3 regions of the Psychrobacillus sp. FJAT-21963 genome follow, and region 2 is predicted to be linked to each of the others. Evidence: riboswitches for the same ligand, from Rfam matches in the RefSeq annotation. Region 2 holds a riboswitch; each other region holds the start of a gene.
The links. Region 2 has a riboswitch for S-adenosylmethionine ahead of AN959_RS17790 (methionine ABC transporter ATP-binding protein). Riboswitches for the same ligand answer to the same signal wherever they lie in the genome.

Region 1: it holds a riboswitch for S-adenosylmethionine, as region 2 does, so the genes downstream of both, AN959_RS12285 (acyl-CoA dehydrogenase family protein) here and AN959_RS17790 (methionine ABC transporter ATP-binding protein) in region 2, are expected to answer to the same signal.
Region 3: it holds a riboswitch for S-adenosylmethionine, as region 2 does, so the genes downstream of both, mtnW (2,3-diketo-5-methylthiopentyl-1-phosphate enolase) here and AN959_RS17790 (methionine ABC transporter ATP-binding protein) in region 2, are expected to answer to the same signal.

Annotation. Positions count from the first base shown of each region.
Region 1 covers NZ_LJIY01000004.1:298,889-304,272, reverse strand. Annotated here, with positions in the region: gene AN959_RS12300 (amino acid ABC transporter permease) at 1-285, opposite strand, end outside; gene AN959_RS12295 (amino acid ABC transporter permease) at 298-1,005, opposite strand; gene AN959_RS12290 (transporter substrate-binding domain-containing protein) at 1,087-1,956, opposite strand; gene AN959_RS12285 (acyl-CoA dehydrogenase family protein) at 1,979-3,145, opposite strand; SAM riboswitch class I at 3,255-3,356, opposite strand; gene AN959_RS12280 (catalase) at 3,538-5,384, shown strand, end outside.
Region 2 covers NZ_LJIY01000009.1:241,798-247,181, reverse strand. Annotated here, with positions in the region: gene AN959_RS17800 (MetQ/NlpA family ABC transporter substrate-binding protein) at 1-739, opposite strand, end outside; gene AN959_RS17795 (methionine ABC transporter permease) at 804-1,472, opposite strand; gene AN959_RS17790 (methionine ABC transporter ATP-binding protein) at 1,465-2,490, opposite strand; SAM riboswitch class I at 2,596-2,705, opposite strand; gene AN959_RS17785 (thioredoxin family protein) at 2,743-3,063, opposite strand; gene AN959_RS17780 (toprim domain-containing protein) at 3,074-3,424, opposite strand; gene gcvH (glycine cleavage system protein GcvH) at 3,502-3,882, opposite strand; gene AN959_RS17770 (arsenate reductase family protein) at 3,955-4,317, opposite strand; gene AN959_RS17765 (acyl-CoA dehydrogenase family protein) at 4,882-5,384, opposite strand, start outside.
Region 3 covers NZ_LJIY01000005.1:141,281-146,664, forward strand. Annotated here, with positions in the region: gene mtnA (S-methyl-5-thioribose-1-phosphate isomerase) at 1-362, opposite strand, end outside; gene mtnK (S-methyl-5-thioribose kinase) at 359-1,549, opposite strand; SAM riboswitch class I at 1,624-1,778, opposite strand; SAM riboswitch class I at 1,945-2,048, shown strand; gene mtnW (2,3-diketo-5-methylthiopentyl-1-phosphate enolase) at 2,164-3,378, shown strand; gene AN959_RS13140 (2-hydroxy-3-keto-5-methylthiopentenyl-1-phosphate phosphatase) at 3,384-4,049, shown strand; gene AN959_RS13145 (methylthioribulose 1-phosphate dehydratase) at 4,046-4,657, shown strand; gene AN959_RS13150 (acireductone dioxygenase) at 4,679-5,215, shown strand.

The sequences.
Region 1 (5,384 bases), on a different contig from region 2:
TATGTTAATTTGATACTTTTCGAACAGAGAAGTTAGAATTAGCGGAACGCTAGCATAAACAATAAAAATTTGAATTATGATGGGGGTTCCTCGAACAAAAGATACATATACTTGTGAAATTCTATTTAATACAGGTACTTGATTGATTCTTGTTAATGCCAACAAAAAACCTGCAGGGAGTGCAATGAGCAATGCTACAACTGTAACGAGTAGAGTGACTGGCACACCGGATAATGCAACAAAAAACGTATCTATTAAAAATTCATAATTTAAACCTTCCGACATTTCGAACACTCCTTACGTCGTTTTAATTGTTTGCTTGCCCTTACTAAACATTTTTTCTAGTTGTGCAAAGAGTTTCTCTATTAGGATAGATAATATCCAGTAGATTAAAGCTAGTGCAATAAATATTTCTAAAGCATGAGAATTATAGTTGGCGGCAATAATTAAATTTGCTTTGCCGACTATATCTATTAATCCAATTGTATAAGCTAATGAACCTTCTTGAAGGAGCGCGATCATCCCGTTCCCAAAGTTAGGTAATGCTACAACAAGAGCTTGAGGGAAAATAATACGGCGATATGCTTGAAAGGGACTTAAACCAACGCTAACAGCAGCTTCATATTGACCTTTTTCAATAGACTCATATGCAGAGCGAATAACTTCCGACATAATTGCGGCAAACTGCAAAGTAAATGTAATAACTACAAATACTCCTGTATGAAGGTCCTGCAAATAAATCCCAAAGTTTTCAGCTAATGAAGGTACACCATAATACACTAAAAACAAAAGAACAATAGAAGGTGTACACCTTAAAATAGTTGTATATAAATTAGCTAGTTTTTTCCCTACTTTATTCTTCCCTAGTTTCATTGCTGCAAGGATAAAACCAAAGAAGGTTCCAAAAATAATAGATAATCCAGCTACTAGAAAAGTAACTTTCAAAAACGGAAGCAATGCTGGAAGGGAACTCCATATATAAGAAACATCAAAATATTTTTCCATTTTGCTAAATCTTCCCCCTATGCAAATGGTAAAGGCTGTTGACGTATGCTACGCGCAACAGCCTTCATTGTAATATTGTAATTATCGTTTTACGCTATCCAATACTTCAAATAGGTCTCGACCGTAGAATTCTGTGCTAAGATCGCTAGTTTTCTTTTGTTCTTTTAATTGTTTGATAGCTTTGTCGTATGCATCAGCAAATTCTTGTTCTTTTTTGTTGAATAATGGCCAAGTTTTAATTACTGCGAACTCGTTATAAACAACTTCATCTTTTAAGTTGTAGTATGGACCATCTTCTGCGAGTACTTGTTTTTCAAAGACACCTTCCAATGTAATACCACCATCCACGCGTCCTTCATTCACCCATTGAACTACGTCTACTGTAAACGCATCTCCAGCTTCGAGTTTAACCGGATTGTCTGGATTTTCTTTGTTGTACTCATCAATGATTGTGTATTGTGCATTATTTGCTGCGATTGGAGCTAGTGAAAGTTCTGCTGAAGCAAAATCTTCTAATGATTTAATCTGTTCATTTTCTTTTTTCAGGACTAGACCTGTACTACTTAAACCAAGGAATTCTTGAGGGAAGATAAATTTTGCAGTACGTTCTTCCGTCCAAAATGCATTTTTAACACCTACTTGGTATTTCCCTTGTTCCACTCCAATCAATAAATCATCGCTTGTTGTTCCCACGTATTCAAATTCATATTCAGGTAGAAGCTCATCTACTAACTTCATCACTTCTACATCATAACCTGTCGCATTTCCTTTTTCGTCTTGCCATGAAATTGGTTTAGAAGCTTGGTCGTATGCTACTTTTACTTTACGTACATCTCCGTTACTTTCAGTACTGGTACTTGCGCTTGTATCATCATTTGATCCACATGCTGATAAAATCGTTACGGATGCCAATCCGACTGCTGCTAATTTTAAATACTTTTTAAATTTCATTTTCACCATTCCCCTTATTTAACTAATTATTTTTGATTTTTTCTTCTTCCAATGCAGTTAGTGCTAGTTTTTTAATCGTCATATCATCCATCGGAGGGTTATGTAGTCCGGCTCGAACATCACGATAGTAGCGTTGTAATGGATTGGTTCTTTGCAGACTTTTCGCTCCAACTAACCGCATCGCTTTATCAACGATTGTTATAGCAGAGTTTGTCACAATATGCTTTGCAACACTTACTTCATTTGTCAGTAAATGTCTTGTAGCTTCGTTGTCATAGGAAGAAGCTGCTCCATAAATGACAAATCGTGCTTTCGTAAGCTCTAAATCTATTTCCCCTATGAGCTGTTGAACATTTGGTAACTGTGCAATAGGACCATTCAAACTATTTGGAGAATGCGTATTAGCAAAGTGAACTGCGTAATCGCGAGCAGCTTGTGCAACTCCAAGATAAGTAGCTGGAATATGGAGTAACCAGCCATTTATTTTCCCACCGCTCGCAAACTCTGGAAGTTCAACTAGATCAGATTCATGGACAACTACATTATTTAATAGTAAATCGTTGCTGCTCGTTCCACGCATCGATACGACATCCCATGTTTCTTCGATGGATACCCCATCTAAATTTCTATTGATAAGGAAGAAGCCAACTCTTTCTTTTTCTTCAATCCAAGCAGAAGTTAAAAAATAGGAAAGCACTGGAGAAGCCGTTGTGAAAATTTTTCGACCATTTATTACCCACGTGTCTCCATTTTTTACAGCTGTTGTACCTGGGCGTCCTCCACGGGTGGGGCTGCCTGTTTGCGTCTCACTTGCAGAACGATTTATTAGTGCACCGTTAATAACCTCATTTGCAAAAAAGTCTAATTTATCCTTTTTCCAAAGGCTTTTCTCGTACAACTCACCGACAACCCCTAAACTCCAACCCATAGACAAGGCAGTGTTAGCATCATAGCTTGCAAGTGTTTCTTGCAAAAGAACCATGTCATAAACAGAGAATCCTTCTCCGCCTAACTCTAAAGGTAATGTAAGGCTTGCATAACCAATCCCCACTAAGTCCTTTACATTTTCTAAAGGGAAAATGGAAAGTTCATCAATTTCTGCGGACTTACTTTTAAATTTCTCCTCAAATTGATGCAATTGATCAAGCCATTTTTTTTGTTTTTCAGTTTTGATAAATATATTACTCAACAGTGTTCGTCTCCTTTAATAAGTAACGTACTATTCTTATTGTTAAAGTATGAATTAAATGAAAAAAAATCTCTTTTCAAAACGAAAAGAGTTTCATGTATATTATGTACACTTATCTCTCAAGACGTTTCTTGCTGGATGTAGCACCATGCCATAATTAGCGGTTGCTGAAGCATCATAGGGCCAGTCCCTCTGCTTCTCTTGATAAGTAATATGGAGTTGTTGAAATGAGTTTACTACGTTAATTGAGTGAAGTCAATGCTAAATTATACAAAACAGATAGGAATTAATATATTTTGTGAATATTTTATTCAACTTAAACAAAAGATGTTTCTTCATCATTTTATGGGGAACTGTATGTATGTGATGAATTTAATAGAGGAGGAATAAGCTTGGATAAAAAAGTAAATGAGAACAGTAAAAATGAACAATTAGAACAGTTTCGTGTAGATGATAAAGATAAGTCTCTTACTACGAACCATGGATTAAAAGTTTCAGAGGATGAATTTTCTTTAAAAGCAGGCGAACGTGGTCCTACTCTCTTAGAGGATTTTCATTTTCGTGAAAAAATGACCCATTTTGATCATGAACGGATTCCAGAGCGAATAGTTCATGCTCGTGGCTATGCTGCACATGGAGTATTTGAATTATATGAATCCTTACAACCTTATACAAAAGCGAAATTCTTGCAAACACCTGGTGAGAAAACACCGGTTTTTGTAAGGTTTTCGACCGTAGCTGGATCTCGTGGATCGGGTGAGCTTGCTCGTGATGCACGTGGTTTTGCTACTAAGTTTTATACAGAAGAGGGAAATTACGATTTAGTAGGAAACAATATTCCTGTATTTTTTATCCAAGATGCCATTAAGTTTCCTGATTTAATACATGCGTTAAAACCAGAACCGCATAACGAGATTCCACAAGCTGCAACTGCACATGATACTTTTTGGGACTTCATCGCAAACAATCAAGAGTCAGCTCATATGATTATGTGGGCGATGTCGGATAGAGCCATTCCTCGCAGTTTCCGAATGATGGAAGGGTTTGGCGTAAATACATTCCGATTTGTAAATGAAGAAGGAAAGTCCCATTTTGTAAAATTCCACTGGAAGCCAGTACTAGGTGTACATTCAGTCGTATGGGACGAAGCGCAAAAGATAAATGGGAAAGATCCTGACTTCCATCGTCGTGATTTATATGAGTCAATTGAAAATGGAAACTATCCAGAGTACGAATTTGGCGTACAGTTAATTGCGGAGGAAGACGAATTTAATTTTGATTTTGATATTCTAGATCCGACAAAGATATGGCCAGAGGAAGAAGTACCAGTAAAAATTATTGGTAAAATGACGTTGAATCGCAATGTAGATAATGTATTTGCAGAGACGGAGCAAGTTGCCTTCCATCCTGGTAATGTAGTTCCGGGGATCGACTTTACAAACGATCCACTTCTACAGGGGCGGTTGTTCTCATATACGGATACACAATTGATAAGACTTGGTGGCCCTAACTTTCATGAGCTACCGATTAACCGTCCAGTCTGCCCATTCCATAATAACCAACGAGATGGATATGGTAGACAAACAATTAATGTAGGAAGAGTAAGCTATCATAAGAACTCGTTAGCAGGAAATACTCCAGCTCCTGTAAGTGAAGCGGATGGTGGATATGCACACTATCAGGAGAAAATTGATGCACGCAAGGTACGTGCCCGAAGTGAAAGCTTTAAAGATCATTTTTCTCAAGCTACTCTGTTTTGGAATAGTATGAGTAATCCCGAAAGAATTCATATAATAAATGCATTTAGCTTTGAGCTCGGAAAATGTCTAGAAATATCAGTACGTCAACAAGTATTAGAGATGTTGGCAAACGTTGACTTGGAATTGGCTACGAAAGTAGGAGAAAACCTAGGCTTAGTCGTGCAAGGGAGCGATCTTACAAAGAACAGCAAATCATCTCCAGCATTAAGTCAGCTGAATACAATGATGAAACCCGACACACGTAAAATCGCAGTGTTAGTAGGAGATGGATTTGACGCAAATCTTGCAGCTATTTTAGATAGTTTAAAAGCAAGCGGAACGCAGCCCGAGGTTGTAAGTGATCATGGAGGAGCAGTTGCAGGAGCAGATGGTTCCCTGTTACCTGTAGATCATACTTTCCTAACTGCCGATTCGGTTTTATTTGATGCTGTTTATGTGGTAAGTTCGCAAGGTAAGACGGCCATGTTTAATAAAGAAGC
Region 2 (5,384 bases):
AAACGTCTACTAGAGCTTTGATTTCTTTTTTATCTTCATCGCCAGCTTTAACTGCAATGATGTTTACATATGGTGATTCAGAGTCTTCAATAGCAATAGAATCTTCCATTGGGTTAAGTCCAGCGTCTAATGCATAGTTTGAATTGATTAGTACTGCATCGCCTTCTTCATTTTCATACAGTTGCACTAATAATGCAGCTTCATAGTTAGCGTCAAATTCAAGATTTTTTGGATTCTCTACAATATCCGTTAATTCAGCTGCTGTTTTATCAACACCTTCAGCTAATTTGATTAAACCTTGAGCCTCTAACATTGCTAATACACGACCATGGTCTGCAACAGAGTTACTCATTAAGATCGTTGCACCTTCTGGTAATTCTTCAATAGAACCATATTTTTTAGAATATAAACCGATTGGCTCAATATGGATTCCACCTGCATTTTCAAAATCGTATCCAAATTCTTCTTTTTGTCCTTCAAAATAAGGGATGTGTTGGAAGAAGTTAGCATCCAAGTCTCCTGAATCTAAATCTTGGTTTGGTAAAACATAGTCTTGGTAAGTTTCGATAGTAAGTTCAATACCTTGTTCTTCTAATAATGGTTTAGCTTGTTCTAATATCTCAGCATGAGGAACGTTTGAAGCTCCTACTACTAATTTACTATCTTCTTCTTCTCCACCACAAGCAGCTAGTGTTAATGCACTAACGGATAATAATGCTCCTGCTAAAAACTTTTTCATCTAATTTCTCTCCTTCTCTAATTCCCCAATTTTATATGTGATCGAGTTATCTCGTTAACACCAGTTATCTCTTGTCTATCTTTGTTGTTATCGCGTCGCCAATCCATTGAATAATAAATACTACAATGAGTATTAAAATGGTTGCAACAAGCGTTACATCTTCTCTACTGCGTTGGAACCCATCTAAGAATGCTAACGTACCTAAGCCGCCTGCACCAATAATTCCCGCCATTGCCGTATATCCAACTAGTGATATACAAGTAACTGTAATACCAGAGACTAATGCTGGCATCGATTCTGGTAATAAAACCTTCCATATAATAGTAGAAGTTTTAGCCCCCATCGATTTAGCTGCTTCAAGCACACCTTTATCTATTTCTCTTAATCCAATTAAAACCATTCGTGCATAAAATGGAGCAGCTCCAATAACAAGAGCTGGAAACGCAGCATTTGGTCCACGAATAGTACCTAAAAGTAATTTCGTAAATGGAATAAGCAATATGATTAAAATAATAAATGGTATCGATCGAAAGATATTAGTAAATGCTCCCGTCAACCAATTTGTTAGTTTATTGGCCCATGCTTGATGCGGACTTGTTAAAAACAAAAGTAATCCTAGTGCAAGACCAAATACAAATGTTAATAAAGTAGAAACTGCAGTCATATAAAGAGTTTCCATTGTCGCTTCCCACATTTTTGGCCAATCAACATTTGGAAATAAAGTATTAATCATTGTTGATCACCTCTGTGTGTACTTTTTGTTCGTGAATAAATAGAATTGCTTTATCGATTGCCGATGCATCACCGTCAATCTGAAGAATCAATGTTCCATAAGCTCCACTTTTCGTATGTGTAATATTTCCTTGAACTATATTCAATTCCAAATCAAATTGTTTAATGAGTCTAGATAGAATTGGCTGTTCCGTTTGGTCTCCAACAAAAACAAGCTTGATGAGTTTGCCATTTGGATATAGTTCTTGTAAATTTTGAATCGTCTGCTGAGATTGATTATTTTCAGAAACTTGCGTAACAAATCTCTTTGTTATGGGCTGTTGGGGATTTTGGAAAACTTCCAGCACGTCCCCTTCCTCTACCACATGTCCGTTCTCCATTACTGCTACTCGATTACAAATCTTTTGAATAACCTGCATTTCATGCGTAATTAGTACAATGGTCAAACCTAATCTTTCGTTAATACTAATCAGTAAATCTAATATGGAATCCGTTGTTTCTGGGTCAAGTGCAGATGTAGCTTCATCACAAAGCAACACTTCTGGGCGGTTTGCTAATGCTCGAGCAATTCCTACCCGTTGCTTTTGGCCACCGGATAATTGAGAAGGATAATAATCTCCTCGGCCTTCTAAACCTACTAACTCAATCAATTCTTTTACACGAGTAGCTCTTTGTTCTTTAGGTACTCCTGCGATTTCCAAAGGAAAAGCTATGTTTTCTGCAACAGTTCTTGACCACAAAAGATTGAAATGCTGAAAAATCATGCTTACTTTATGTCTTACTTGTCGAAGCTTACCTTCTGAAATTGATGTAATTTCTTTATCATTTACAACAATTTGTCCTGAAGTCGGCTTTTCTAATCCATTCAACAATCTGATTAAAGTACTTTTTCCTGCACCACTATATCCAATAATTCCAAAAATCTCACCTTGCTTAATTGTAAGATTTACATTGTCAACAGCTACAATGGTACCTTGCTTCGTACTAAACTTTTTTGAAATATCTTTCAAGCTAATCACGTAAATCTTCCCTCCTGTATAGATAGTACTATTACTATCAAAAAACCCCTTCTGCAAAAGAGCAGAAGGGGTGTATGTTATCATTCAAAATAACAGTCATCCATTCTCTCATTTTCCAAAGCATTTTTTACGCTTTGAGTGATTTGGCACCATTTCATTTACATGACGGTTGCTGGGTTTCATCGGGCACTTCCCTCCACCTCTCTTAATAAGAGCGACACTATTCAATTGTTATCAATAAATCGAATTCTATCATGATAATTCGGTGTCGTCAACACTTTTTATAACATCTAAAAGATAAGGAATTGATTGGAAAGCATAAACCTTTTTATAAACAATTCCTTCTTTTGCAATTAAAAGACATGGCACACTTTCAATTTCATAATCCATCGCTAAATCTTTCATATAATTTATATTTGCCTGTCCAACTGGAAACTGTACAATTTCTTTAAGTACCTTCATCATTTTAGAGGCAACTTGGCATGTCCCACACATTGGGGTGTAAATATATAAAAGAGAAAGACTAGGAGCATTTTTAGCTTGCTCCCATTCCTCTCGAGACCATTCATTCACAAACATCATCCTATGTTAAAAATTCTTTTTTCACCTTAATCTTAGCACGTTGTAAGATAGAAGCCAAAACATCAAGCGGGGTATTTGCAACTTCACCATATACAGGATTCGTATATAGATGAATTGCTTCTGGATATACCTTTCTAACTACCGATCGTATTTGTTCTCCTGATTTATCGGAGTCTAAAAAAGCATATATGGGCAATTCTTCTAAAGGACTTAAGATTTCTTCTAATTTAACATTAGAAATAGTGCCATTCGTACAAACAATTTCAGTTGCTTCAGCAAGAATGGTTAAAAGTTTCAGTTTATCTGATCTACCTTCAACAAGAATTACTTTTTCACTAAATACCTTAGCCATCAGCTTCTCTCCCAGCACATTATATATACTAGTATATGAAAAAGCGCCAGTAAATAACCGGCGCCTTTTTAAATCCATTATTCTTGAATTAACTCTTCGTATTGTTCTGCAGATAATAGTGCATCCACTTCTGCTACGTCAGAAGGCTCAACTACGATCATCCATGCATTTTCATACGGAGATTCGTTTACATATTCAGGGCTGTCTTCTAAATCAGCGTTTACTTCTACTACTTTACCGCTGATCGGAGCATACAGTTCAGAAACAGTTTTAACTGATTCTACACTTCCGAAAGGATCTCCAGCTTTAATATCGTCTCCTACTTGTGGAAGCTCGACAAACACGATATCCCCAAGTTCTGATTGTGCAAAATGTGTAATTCCAATACGTACTTTACCGTCTTCTGTTTTTACCCATTCATGCTCTTCTGAGTATTTTAATTCTTTAGGTGTGCTCATGTTATACCCCTCTCAAAAAAATATACATTCCTCTATAATATTCACACATTTCAATTGTAAAAACAAGCAACTTTATATGCTTTTCCAAATATGTTCAAACTCTTCTTCTTTAAAACCTAGCGTCAAATGCTCTCCATCATATACAATTGGTCGCTTAATAAGCATTCCATCTGAAACGAGCGTTTCGATTTGTTCTTTTTCTGTCATATTTGGAAGCTTGTCCTTCAATTGCATTTCTCGATATTTAGTACCACTTGTATTAAAGAGCTTCTTTATATCTGTATTTGTATTTACTAATATCTCTTTTATCATTTCTTTTGATGGTGGGTTTTCCACTATATGATTATCCTCAAATTCCACTTGATGATCTTTCAGCCACTTACTTGCCTTTCTACACGTGCTACATTTGGGATAACCAAAAAATTGAATCGTCATTAAAATCACCTTTTTCTTCTTATCATATACAATACTATTGCACAAAAGCAATGTTCTTGTGTAACGAAAAGAATCCAGTTTTACAACTAATGTTAGCATTTTTCCAACTAAACGAATGTTTATTCCAACTAAAGCTTCAGTATTTCCAACTAAACAGAAAAACCTGTTCATCAAGTGAAATGCCAACCACTCGGACGTGCGCTTGCCGCACGCTACGCATGAGCCACCGCAGGATGAGTCGTTCGTTTCACTCACTCCCACATCCTTATGCGGAGTCTCATTCTTCGCGCTCATGCGGCGTGTAAGGCGCACATCCTGATGACCCCTGCGGATATAGGGTTTGGAGAAGCGTCCGCTCGACTCCTGCGGGAAAGCGAGACAGACGAGACCCTGCAGGAGCGTAGCGACGAAGCGGCTTGTCGCTCGCCCGCGGAAAGCGAGCGGTAAGCTTCGGAAAATCTGATCTACCCCCCTAAATAATAGACAAAGGCAGTTGGAATAAGCTATTCCAACTGCCTTATATTCAATCTGAGCCGATTTTTTATGCTTGGCTCTTTCATTTAATTAAACAACAAATTTTTCAGCCTCAATTAACTTAACAGAAGCTTCACGTTTCTTCGCAATCACATTATACGGAGTATAGCGAGTTAGTTTACGAAGTGCAGATATCATCATTCGTAAGTTATCTCCCTCAACAGATGCAATTAGTGTTTCTTTTGCTGCTTTTTCGATTTCATCAAATGCTTCTTGGCAGAAGATTTGTGTATAAAGTAATTTTTGATTTGCTTTTTCTACTCCACCACGGTCGATTGCTTTTTCCGTACGAAGTACCGCTGATTCCATTGCAAATATGTTGTTAGCAATGTTTGCAATATTAACTAACACTTCTTGCTCTGCTTCAAGTTTTGTACCAAAGCGTTGAGCAGCAAGACCTGCAGCTAGTAAACCAATTTTCTTCGCATTTGCTACCAATACTTTTTCTTGTGCTAGTGGCGCGTCACTCACTTCTTCTGGCATCATCATGAGTAACTCTTCTTGTAAACTTTGTGCTTTTTGAAGTAGCGGAA
Region 3 (5,384 bases), on a different contig from region 2:
ATCAAAAGTTCCTTCGCCTCTTGTACACTTGCTACATTTTCAACAGCACTTCTTAAACGTTCTAGAGCCCAAACTAAATTTACAGCTGTTGGTCTAGATTTAGCTAAATACAAGAAATCCCTGTTGAGTTGCAGATGAAATTCCTCTAATGTATTTGCTTCATACTTTTCGGCTGCTCTAGCCAATCCATATGCAGCGGTAATACCAATTGCTGGTGCACCCCTCACCTTCAGAGTGATAATAGCATCATATACATCTTCTAAAGTATCTAGTGTTAAATACTCAACTACGTGAGGTAATTTTTGCTGATCCAAAATCCGAAATTCTTTGTCGTTCAACTCTATCGATAATGGAATACTCATTTGCGAAACCCCTCTAATAATTCAAATACTTCATCAATTGAATGTATATCTTTGCGTTTTAATATAAGTGCTTCCCCTGTTTGTAAGGTCTGCTTTTTGAATTTAATCCGTTGTTCGTCATCTTCGATACTGTCCAAATCCTTCACATGTGCTAGCCCGATTGTACGACGAATTAATTCACATCCAGCAAAGCCTAGTGTATCTCGGAAAATTTTATCCAAGACATATTCTTTATAGCCATCTGTGTCTTTATAGGAATCGACACTTTTTTTATCCCATAATTCCGAAAATTTAGTCGAAAAGACATCCCAAGTTTGTTTGATATGGGTGACAATAACTCCCCGCTCATCCTCTTCTCTTGTAACATTTTGCACGATTAGATTTGCTAAAAACAATCCAATATCAAAGCCAATAGGTCCATAAAAAGCAAACTCTGGGTCTATTACTTTCGTTTCGGTTTCACTAGCAAAGATGCTCCCTGTATGCAAATCTCCATGTAATAATGCTTCCGCTTCTGTCATGAAGCTATTCTTTAATTTTGCAACCTCTAGCTTTAAGCGCCCGTTATTCCAAATAGTTTCTACGTCTTCTTGCAACAATGCTTCAAAGTCATTTGTTTCATAGTCAAAAAACGGATCTGTAAAAATAAGATCTTCTGTGATTTTACAAAGTTCTGGATTGGAAAACTCTGAAACTAGTTTCTTTTTTTCAAAAGGGTGTAATGCAAAATCAGATGTATGAAATAGTGTTTGAGCTAAATATTCTCCAATATCTTTTGAAAGGTTTGGATATGATTCAAGTTTAATCAACCCTTCACGTGCAATTTTTAAGTGAGATAAATCCTCCATTACCGTAAGCGCAAGATCCTCATCAATTGCATATACGGTCGGAACAAGATTGGCTGCAAATTCAGCATGTTTTTTTAATGCATTTGCTTCAATCACTGCTCGTTTTAACGTTAGTGGCCAACTTTCTCCGACAACCTTTGCGTATGGTAAAGCCTGTTTAATAATAAGACTCTTATCACCGTTCAATTCCTTAATATGAAATACATAGTTAAGATTACCGTCACCTATCTCACGACACTCCAACTCTGTGTCTTGCGGGAAGAAGTTAAGTTCTTTTGCATATAAAATAGCACTTTCTTCTGTTAATGATTCATATTGTCTCTTTGTAGCTGTCGTCATTATTCTCTACCTTTCCGTTTCAAAATAAAAAGCCTCTTTCATAAGAAAGAGGCGTAGAATAAGAGATCTCTCGCCTCTTATCTTTCAGAAAGTTACCTTTCTGATGGAATTAGCACCGTGCCTTAGAAGATTTTCATCTCGGCGCAAAATGCGCCCCGTCTCACAACGGTATTACGGTCGGTTGCTGGGCTTCATCGGGCCATTACCCTCTGCCTGCTCTTGATAAGAGTGCTATTAATTAAAACGTTATACTATTTGAAAATCATCCTAGCATACTCAAAAAACACATGTCAATCATTTTTTAAAAACAAAAAAAATTCTAATAACTATATTGACAATCTTTATATTGCATGAAATAATCATTATTAATTTGACTAACTCAATTGAATAACTTTTTCTTATTTAGAGCAGGTGGAGGGACGAGCCCTATGATACCCGGCAACCGATCCATTATGGACACGGTGCTAATTCTTGCAGTCAGTAGACTGAGAGATAAGAAGTCGTTAATTTTTTAACCTCTTCTTATTTGGAAGAGGTTTTTTATATTTAGAAGGGGCAAGACGCTGCGACATTGACTAAGTTGAAATTTGTTATATAAAGGATTGTGATAATAAATGAGTGGAATTACTACTCTCTATCAGGTTTACGGTAAACCTGGAACTTTTGAAAAAAAAGCAGAAGGAATTGCGCTCGGTTTAACTATAGGATCCTGGACTGATTTGCCGTTACTAGAGCAAGAGCAATTAAAAAAGCATAAAGGAAATGTTATATCGATAACTGAATTTGAAAATAGTCACCATCCGCTAAAACGAGATGAAATCAAAGCAGAGATTAAAATAAACTATCCTAGTGCTAATTTCTCTGCAGATTTACCTGCCATATTAACAACTGTTTTCGGCAAACTATCGCTTGACGGTGAAGTAAAGCTACTAGACTTGGAATTCTCATCAGACCTTTTAGATAATTTCCCAGGACCTAGATTCGGAATTGAAAGTATTCGTAAATTGCTAGGAGTGTATAATCGTCCACTTGTGATGAGTATTTTTAAAGGAGTAATTGGAAGAGATATCAATTACCTATCTGAACAGCTACGTAACCAAGCTCTAGGTGGAGTAGATTTAGTAAAAGATGATGAAATTCTCTTCGAAAACCCCCTTACTCCTTTTGAAAAAAGAATTATTACAGCTAAAGAAGTACTACGTCAGGTGTATGAGGAAACTGGACATCGAACACTTTATGCAGTTAACCTATCTGGGCGGACATCCGATTTAAAATCAAAAGCAAAAAAGGCAAAAGAGCTTGGGGCTGATGCTCTATTATTTAATGTTCATGCATATGGTCTAGATGTACTTCAAGAACTTGTGGAAGATGAAGATATTCAGTTGCCATTCATGGCCCATCCAGCCTATAGTGGTGCTTTTACTTCATCCCCATTTTATGGAGTTTCAACACCACTTTTACTTGGTAAATTGACTCGTTATGCAGGGGCAGATTTTTCATTATTCCCCTCACCATACGGAAGCGTCGCACTGGAGAAAACAGCTGCACTATCACTTGGGGAAGAATTGACGAAAGAAAGTGCAGTAAAACGAACTTTTCCAGTTCCTTCGGCTGGAATTCATCCTGGATTGGTTCCTTTGTTAATCGAAGACTTTGGCATAGACAGCATTATAAATGCAGGTGGTGGAGTGCATGGTCATCCTACTGGCGCTACAGGAGGAGGACTTGCCTTTAGGCAGGCCGTATCAGCAGTCCTTGATGGAATTCCGTATGCTGAAGCAGCAAAACAGTTTCCAGAACTAAAAGCAGCATTGGAACTATGGGGGTAAGCATTATGAGTAAGCTAGTAATCTATTGTGATTTTGATGGGACCATTACAAACCAAGACAATATTATATCCATTATGAAAAAATTTGCTCCCCCAGCATACTTGCCGATCAAAGAGAATATTTTAGGGCAAAAGCAATCTATCCGAGAAGGTGTTGCTCAAATGTTCTCTCTGTTACCTGTATCTATAAAAGATCAAATTATAAGCTACTTGCTTGATCAGGCAGAGATTAGAGAAGGATTCGCCGATTTTGTTTCTTATACAAGAAAGCACGATATCCCTCTCTATATTGTTAGTGGTGGAATTGATTTTTTTGTTCATCCAATGCTAGAAAAGTTTGGTCCTTTTTCGGGGGTTTATTGTAATGAAGCAGACTTCTCAGGAGAAAGAATACAAATCAATTTTCCGCATGTCTGCGATGATTTATGTACGAGCAAAGGTTGCGGATGCTGTAAGCCATCCATTATTCGAAAGCTCCAAGAAAAAGATTCGTTAAGTGTTGTAATTGGTGATTCTATTACTGACTTAGAAGCTGCAAAATTAGCAGATGTTGTCATAGCACGGGATTTTCTTATTGAAAAGTGCAAGGAATTGAATATTCCATATGAACCTTTCGAAAATTTTCGAGATGTCATGACTATTATTGAAACAAGGTTAGGTGTTCAAACATGATAACGCTCCGTGGTAGATGGGAAGAGTTAGCAGATATAAAAGACGAACTTGCTAAACGAGATTGGTTTATGGGAACTAGTGGAAATTTAGCAATTAAGGTGAATGATGAACCAGTAGAGTTTTTAGTTACAGCAAGCGGAAAAGATAAGAATAAGCGAACAAAAGAAGACTTTTTACATGTAAATATAAATGGAGAGCCAATAGAAGATACCATTTTAAAGCCGTCTGCAGAAACATTATTGCACTGTGCTATTTATTCTAAAACTTCTGCGGGCTGTAGTCTCCATGTTCACACAGTTGCTAATAACGTCATCTCCGAATTATACGGTGATCAGGGAAAAATAGATTTTCAAGGGCAAGAACTTATTAAAGCTTTCGATTTGTGGGAAGAAGATGCAATTCTTTCTATTCCTATCATTCCAAATCATGCCCATATTCCACTTCTCGCCGAAGAGTTTCAGACATATATAGATGGTGATAAAGGAGCTGTACTTATACGGAATCACGGTATTACTGTTTGGGGTAGGGATGGTTTCGAAGCAAAGAAGTTACTTGAAGCTTGTGAATTTTTATTTCAGTATCAGTTGACTTTACGTCAAATAAAATAAAAATAAGAGAGGAAGATTTAGATGGCTATCATTAAAATTCAAGGAACAAATGAAACAATTGAAGCACAAAATGAGGTTGCTGCATTTTTAGAGCAACAAGAAGTAATTTATGAGCATTGGGATATAGAAAAATTACCAGAGCAACTTCGTGAAAAGTATGATCTTAGCGATGCAGAAAAAGAAGAAATTTTAAATGCATTTAAAGCAGAAATAGATGATATATCAGAACGTCGTGGGTACAAAGCAGCTGATATCATTTCTTTATCTGACTCTAATCCAAACTTAGATGAACTATTAAAAAACTTTGAACGTAAACATCTTCATACAGATGATGAAGTTCGTTACATTGTTAGCGGTCACGGAGTATTTATTATTCAAGGAAAAGATGAAAATTTCTTTGAAGTCCATCTATCACCTGGAGATCTAATCTCAGTTCCAGAGAATATCACACATTACTTTACACTTGCCGAAGACCGTAAAGTAGTAGCAGCACGAATCTTTGTAACAACTGAAGGATGGGTACCAGTCTACCAAGACGAGGAAGTTGCACAAGGTTAATAAGAAGAACTGCATGCATGAGCATTCTAGATAGTTACTAAATAGGGATGTTTCATTCAAAATTGCAAGTTTTAAAGTACATTCTATAAAAAGTTAAAAAGCAAACACTGAATCCTGTATCGAATGCGTAGTGACCTTTTAAACAAATAGCCTATTATATAAACTCCTA